DNA from 2 places in the Bradyrhizobium sp. LA2.1 genome. Region 1 is predicted to be linked to the other one. Evidence: riboswitches for the same ligand, from Rfam matches in the RefSeq annotation. Region 1 holds a riboswitch; the other holds the start of a gene.
What was found. Region 1 has a riboswitch for glycine ahead of ABIB95_RS08735 (D-amino acid dehydrogenase). Riboswitches for the same ligand answer to the same signal wherever they lie in the genome.
Positions count from the first base shown of each region.

Region 2: linked by a shared signal. The riboswitch ahead of gcvT (glycine cleavage system aminomethyltransferase GcvT) and the one ahead of ABIB95_RS08735 (D-amino acid dehydrogenase) in region 1 are both predicted to bind glycine.

Region 1 is NZ_JBEPQI010000004.1:172,103-175,513, forward strand. It holds gene ABIB95_RS08730 (M20/M25/M40 family metallo-hydrolase) at 1-803, shown strand, start outside; glycine riboswitch at 898-1,001, shown strand; glycine riboswitch at 1,005-1,119, shown strand; gene ABIB95_RS08735 (D-amino acid dehydrogenase) at 1,187-2,488, shown strand; gene ABIB95_RS08740 (ABC transporter permease) at 2,670-3,411, shown strand, end outside.
Region 2 is NZ_JBEPQI010000004.1:326,862-330,272, reverse strand. It holds gene gcvH (glycine cleavage system protein GcvH) at 1-84, opposite strand, end outside; gene gcvT (glycine cleavage system aminomethyltransferase GcvT) at 95-1,243, opposite strand; glycine riboswitch at 1,387-1,475, opposite strand; gene alaS (alanine--tRNA ligase) at 1,709-3,411, shown strand, end outside.

The DNA.
Region 1 (3,411 bases):
TCTACGACATGAAGGGTGGCAACTATCTCTCGCTGGAAGCGATCCGGCAGCTGGCACGTGCGTCCTTCACCACGCCGCTGCCGATCACCGTGCTGTTTACGCCCGACGAGGAAGTCGGCACGCCCTCGACGCGCGACATCATCGAGGCGGAAGCCGCGCGCAACAAATATGTGCTGGTGCCCGAACCGGGCCGCGCCGACAACGGTGTCACCACCGGACGTTACGCCATCGCGCGGTTCAATCTGGAAGCGACGGGCCGGCCGAGCCATGCCGGCGCGACATTGTCGGCCGGACGCTCGGCGATCCGCGAGATGGCGCGGCAGATCCTCGCCATCGACGCGATGACGACGGAGGATTGCACCTTCTCGGTCGGCGTCGTGCACGGCGGACAATGGGTCAATTGCGTTGCCACGACCGCCACCGGCGAGGCGCTGTCCATGGCCAAGCGCCAGGCCGATCTCGACCGCGGCGTCGAGCGGATGCTGGCGCTGTCGGGCACGACCAATGATGTCACGTTCAAGGTGACGCGCGGCGTCACGCGCCCCGTATGGGAGCCCGATGCCGGCACCATGGCGCTGTATGAAAAGGCGCGCGGCATCGCCAAGTCGCTCGGCACTGAGCTGCCGCATGCGAGCTCTGGCGGCGGCTCCGACGGCAACTTTACCGGCGCGATGGGCATCCCGACGCTCGACGGCCTCGGCGTGCGCGGCGGCAACGGCCACACGCTCGAGGAGTTCATCGAGGTCGAGAGCCTAGTTGAACGCGGGCGCCTGATGGCCGGCTTGCTGGCGACGCTCGACTGACGACGCAGCCTTCGCACTGCACAATGCGTTGGCAGTCGCGGTTTAAATTTAGCCTTGTCTAAAAATGAGGCGCATCGTACTGCTCGATTGTCCACGCGACGATGCGGGAGAGATCGCAACGAGAGTTCAGGCTTTCGTTGCGGCGCCGACGGAGCAACCGCCCCGGAAACTCTCAGGCAAAAGGACCGTATCGTCAGGACGATCTGGAGAGAGGCGGCACGGCCAATGTGGTCGTGACGTCCACCGAAGGGGATAGTCCGGAGCTGACCTCGCCGAGGTCCGCGCCGGATCAAGCTCTCAGGTAACCGTGACAGATGGGGCGCCGCCAACGGCCTTTGGCCGGCGGTTAGCCGACTCTAACTCACGGGAGCCCCGAACCTGCCATGACCCATATCGCCATCATCGGCGCCGGCATCACCGGCGTAACGACCGCCTATGCCCTGCTTGAACGCGGATACAAGGTGACGGTGCTCGACAAGCACCGCTACGCCGCGATGGAGACCTCCTTCGCCAATGGCGGACAGCTCTCCGCCAGCAATGCCGAAGTCTGGAACAGCACCGCCACGATCCTGAAAGGCCTGCGCTGGATGTTCCGGCGCGATGCGCCGCTGCTGATGAACCCGCGGCCGAACTGGCACAAATATTCGTGGATGAGCGAGTTCGTCGCCAACATCGGCAACTACCGCGCCAACACGGTTCAGACCACGCGGCTCGCGATCGAAGCCCGCAAGCATCTGTTCGAGATCGCGGAGCGCGAAGGCATCGACTTCGATCTCGAACGCCGCGGCATCCTGCACATCTATCACGACAAGAAGGGTTTTGAATCCGGCCTGCAGGTCAATGCGCTGCTGAAGGAAGGCGGGCTCGATCGCCGCCCGGTGACGCCGGAGGAGATCCGCGCCATCGAGCCGACGCTGCGCAAGGACTATTTTGGCGGCTTCTACACGCCGTCGGATGCCACCGGCGATATCCACAAGTTCACGCGCGGGCTTGCGGAAGCCTGCAAGCGGCGCGGCGCGACCTTTATCCACGAAGCCAACATCGATTCCATTGCCCAGGCAGGTGGCGGCTTTGTCATCGGCTGGGCTGATCTTTCGGCCAGTGATGCTGTCGCATCCGCGCGCGGCATGCTGAAGGCTGATGGCGTCGTGGTCTGCGCCGGTGTGGCCAGCCGCCACTTCGCCGCCCTGCTCGACGAGCGCGTCAACGTCTATCCGGTAAAGGGCTACTCGATCACCGTGCAGCTCGACACTGCCGCAAGCCGCAATGCGACGCCGACCGTGAGCTTGCTCGACGAAGCCGCCAAGATCGTCACCAGCCGGCTCGGCGCCGATCGTTTCCGCGTCGCAGGTACCGCCGAATTCAACGACTTCAACCGCGACATCCGCGCCGACCGCGTGCAGCCGCTGGTCGACTGGGTGCGCAGCAACTTCCCCGGCGTCGAAACGTCCAAGGTCGTGCCCTGGGCCGGGCTGCGGCCGATGATGCCTAACATGATGCCCGTGGTGCGCGCAGGACGGATGCCGGGCGTGTTCTTCAACACCGGCCACGGCCATCTCGGCTGGACCTTGTCGGCGGCGACCGCACAGATGATTGCCGGGACCATCGACGGCTGGCGCGGGCTCAACGCACCGCCGACCGCACCCTCACTCAGGGTTGAGCGCGAGTTCCGCCATGCATCCTGAGTGGCCGATATCGGAGGCTCGGCGGCCTCTTGCGACCGCCCTGCCCTTGGCACACAATTTGCCCCGAAAGGTCGGCTTCTCCGGCCGGCTTTCCAGCCCGAGTGACAGGCGTGCATGATAGACAGAACCGATTCCACGGGGGCCTCTCGGCCCCACAAGTTCCGCAGCCGGAGATAGGTGCATGCTAGGTTATCTCATTCGCCGCGTTCTGGCCGCGGTGCCCGTGATGGGCGTCGTCGCGCTGTTCGTCTTCCTGCTGCTGCGGCTGACGCCGGGCGATCCCGCCGCCATTCTCGCCGGCGATAACGCGACGCCGGAACGGCTGGAACGCATCCGCGACTCGCTCGGCCTCAACGAGCCGCTGATCGTGCAATTCATCACCTGGGTGAACAAGCTGCTGCACGGCGATCTCGGGACGTCGCTGATCTCCAACCTGCCAGTCATGAAGATGATCAGCCAGCGCGTCGAGCCGTCGATCTCGATCGCGCTGTCGACAATCATTCTCGCCGTCATCGTCGCCGTGCCCCTGGGCGTCATCGCGGCATGGAAGCACGGCACCTGGATCGACCGTTTCGTGATGGGCCTCTCCGTGCTCGGCTTCTCCGTGCCGGTGTTCGTGGTCGGCTATCTCCTGATCGAGGTCTTCGCGATCGACCTGCGCTGGGTGCCGGTGCAGGGCTTCCGCAGCATCTTCAACGGCTTTGGACCGTTCTTCGAACGCATCATCCTGCCGACCTGCGCGCTCTCCTTCATCTACATCGCGCTGATCGCGCGCATGACGCGTGCGGCGATGCTCGACGTGCTCGGTGAGGACTACGTCCGCACCGCCCGCGCCAAGGGCATCAACGAGGTCGCCGTGATGATGCGCCATGCGCTGCGCAATGCCGCGGTGCCCGTCATCACCGTGATCGGCACCGGCTTTG
Region 2 (3,411 bases), 150 kb from region 1:
CGCGTAGTCGGTGATGCCGACGGTGGCGACGTCGCCGTCGATGGCCAGCCATTCGTGGTCGGAGGTGTACAGCGTCGTGGTCATTGTCTTGTCCTCAGCGTTTGTAGGTGTTTTTCACGAAAGGCATGGCGGCGACCGTGAGCGGCAGCCGCTGGCCGCGCACCTCGGCGAAGAGTTTTGTATCGAGCGCGCTCGATGCCGTAGGCACGTAGCCCATCGCGACCGGCGCATTCAGGCTCGGGCCGAAGCCGCCCGAGGTGACCTTTCCGATCGGCTCGCCGCCGGCGTCATCCGCAAACAGCAGCGCGCCCTCGCGCACCGGCGCGCGGCCTTCCGTGCGCAGGCCGACCCGGCGGCGGCTCGCGCCGTTATCGAAATGAGCGAGGATCGCATCGGCGCCGGGAAAGCCGCCGGTGCGCGCGCCGCCGCTGCGGCGGCTCTTCTGCACCGACCATTCCAGCGCGGCCTCGACCGGCGTGGTGGCGGTGTCGATGTCGTGGCCGTAGAGGCAGAGCCCGGCTTCCAGCCGCAGGCTGTCGCGGGCCCCTAAGCCGATCGGCATCACATCGGGATTGTCCAGCAGCGTTTTGGCGAGGCGCTCGGCATCGGCCGCGGGGACCGAAATCTCGAACCCGTCCTCGCCGGTGTAGCCGGAGCGCGAGACGAAGCAGTCGAGGCCGGCGACCTTGTGCGGACCGGCGTCCATGAACTTCATGGAGGGCGCCTCTGCACACAATTTCGCCAGCACCGCTTCCGCTTTCGGGCCCTGCAGCGCGATCAGGGCGCGGTCTTGAAGCGAATCGATGATGCAGTCGCCCGAGAGATGCGCGCGCAGATGCGCCTCGTCCGCTTCCTTGCAGGCGGCGTTGACGACCAGGAACAGGTGATCGCCGAAATTGGCGACCATCAGATCGTCGAGAATGCCGCCGTCCGGATTGGTGAACTGGGCATAGCGCTGCCGTCCCGGGGCGATCGCCACGATGTCCTGCGGCACCAGCCGCTCCAGCGCGCGGGCGGCGTCCTCGACCTTGCCCGACTTCGGCCGAAGCGCGAGCTGGCCCATGTGGGAGACGTCGAACAGGCCGGCCTGGCTACGGGTATGGAGGTGCTCTTTCAGGACGCCCGCGGGGTACTGTACGGGCATGTCATAGCCCGCGAACGGCACCATCTTGCCGCCGAGGGAGACATGAAGCCCGTGAAGGGGCGTACGTTTGAGGGAATCTTGGTCGTCGCGCGCAAGCATTACGGGGCCCTCGGCGGTTCCCCGGGGACGATTCCCCGGTAGCAACCAGTCGAAGCCCCATCTGTCGCTGTGCCTGAGAGTATTATCCCGTCGGCGGACGCTGTCCGGGCTATACCCGTCGGCGCCTCTTTCCAGATGTCGTCAAAGCCACGCGGTCCTTTTGCCTGAGAGTTTCCGGGGCGGTTGCTCCTTCGGCGCCGGCACCAAAGCCGGTCTCTCCCGACGTGGCCGTACGATACAGATGGGTACAGACCACAGCCCGGCCAAGCCTGTCAACGCGCACTTGGCGGCTTTCAACGGGATTGCAAACGGGATTGCGCGCCTGCGGCAACTCACTGATCTCCTTGCACAGTTTCTGGACAGCGCAGCTGGCCTTGTCTAAAAGCGCTTTGACCCGCAGATATCAGCCCAAATGCCCGGTTTGGATGGCGTATCGCGGGTCCAAGCACACCCGATTGGATGAACATGAGCGGCGTCAACGAGATCAGGTCGACCTTTCTGAACTTCTTCGCCGAGAACGGCCACGAGATCGTGTCCTCCTCGCCATTGGTGCCGCGCAACGATCCGACGTTGATGTTCACCAATGCCGGCATGGTGCAGTTCAAGAACGTCTTCACCGGCGTCGAGAAGCGGCCCTATCAGCGCGCCACCACGTCGCAGAAATGCGTGCGCGCCGGCGGCAAGCACAACGACCTCGACAATGTCGGCTACACCGCGCGCCATCTCACCTTCTTCGAGATGCTCGGCAATTTCTCGTTCGGCGACTATTTCAAGGAGCGCGCGATCGAGCTGGCCTGGACCCTGATCACGCGGGAGTTCGGGCTCAAGAAAGACAAGCTGCTCGTCACCGTCTACCACACCGACGACGAGGCGGCGGGGCTGTGGAAGAAGATCGCGGGTTTCTCCGACGACCGCATCATCCGCATCCCGACCTCGGACAATTTCTGGGCGATGGGCGACACCGGGCCGTGCGGCCCGTGCTCGGAGATCTTCATCGACCGCGGCGACCACATCTGGGGCGGACCTCCGGGCTCGCCGGAAGAGGACGGCGATCGCTTCCTCGAATTCTGGAATCTCGTGTTCATGCAATACGAGCAGGTGACGAAGGAGGAGCGCGTGGATCTGCCGCGTCCCTCGATCGACACCGGCATGGGGCTGGAGCGCATGGCCTGCATCATGCAGGGCGTCGACAGCGTGTTCGAGACCGACCTGTTCCGCCATCTGATCGACGCGACCGCGTCCGCGCTCGGCAGCGGGCCGAACGAGCAGACCGTCGCCTCGTTCCGCGTCATCGCCGACCATCTGCGCTCCTCGGCCTTCCTCGTCGCCGACGGCGTGCTGCCCTCGAACGAGGGCCGCGGCTATGTGCTGCGCCGGATCATGCGCCGCGCGATGCGCCATGCGCAGCTGCTGGGTGCGAAAGAGCCGCTGATGCACCGCCTGGTCTGGGCGCTGGTCCGCGAGATGGGCCAGGCCTATCCCGACCTGATGCGCGCGGAAAACCTGATCGAGGAAACGCTGCGGCTGGAAGAGACCCGCTTCCGCAAGACGCTGGTGCGCGGCCTTGCCATCCTCGACGAGAAGAGCGCGTCCCTGAAGAAAGGCGACATGTTCGACGGCGACGTCGCCTTCACGCTGTACGACACCTACGGCTTCCCGCTGGATCTGACGCAGGACGCGCTGAAGTCGCGCGGCATCGGCGTGGATCAAGCTTCGTTCACCGACGCGATGGAGCGCCAGAAGGCCAAGGCGCGCGAGTCCTGGAAGGGTTCGGGCGAGGCGGCTTCCGAAGCGATCTGGTTTCCGCTGCGCGAGAAGCTCGGGGCCACCGAATTCCTGGGCTATGAGACCGAGAGCGCCGAAGGCGTGGTCTCCGCGCTGGTGAAGGACGGACAGGAAACCGCGAGCCTCAAGGCCGGCGAGACCGGCGCGATCGTGCTCAACCAGACGCCGTTCTACGCGGAGTCCGGCGGCCAGGTCGGCGACACCGGCGTGCTCAGCGGCGAAGGCGGCATCAAGTTCCGCGTCACCGACACGCAGAAGAAGCTCGGCGATCTCTTCGTCCACGTCGGCACCGTGGAGAGCGGCGAGCTGAAGCTCGGCACCGCGCTGCAACTCGAGGTCGATCACGGCAGGCGCTCCTCGATCCGCGCGCACCATTCGGCGAC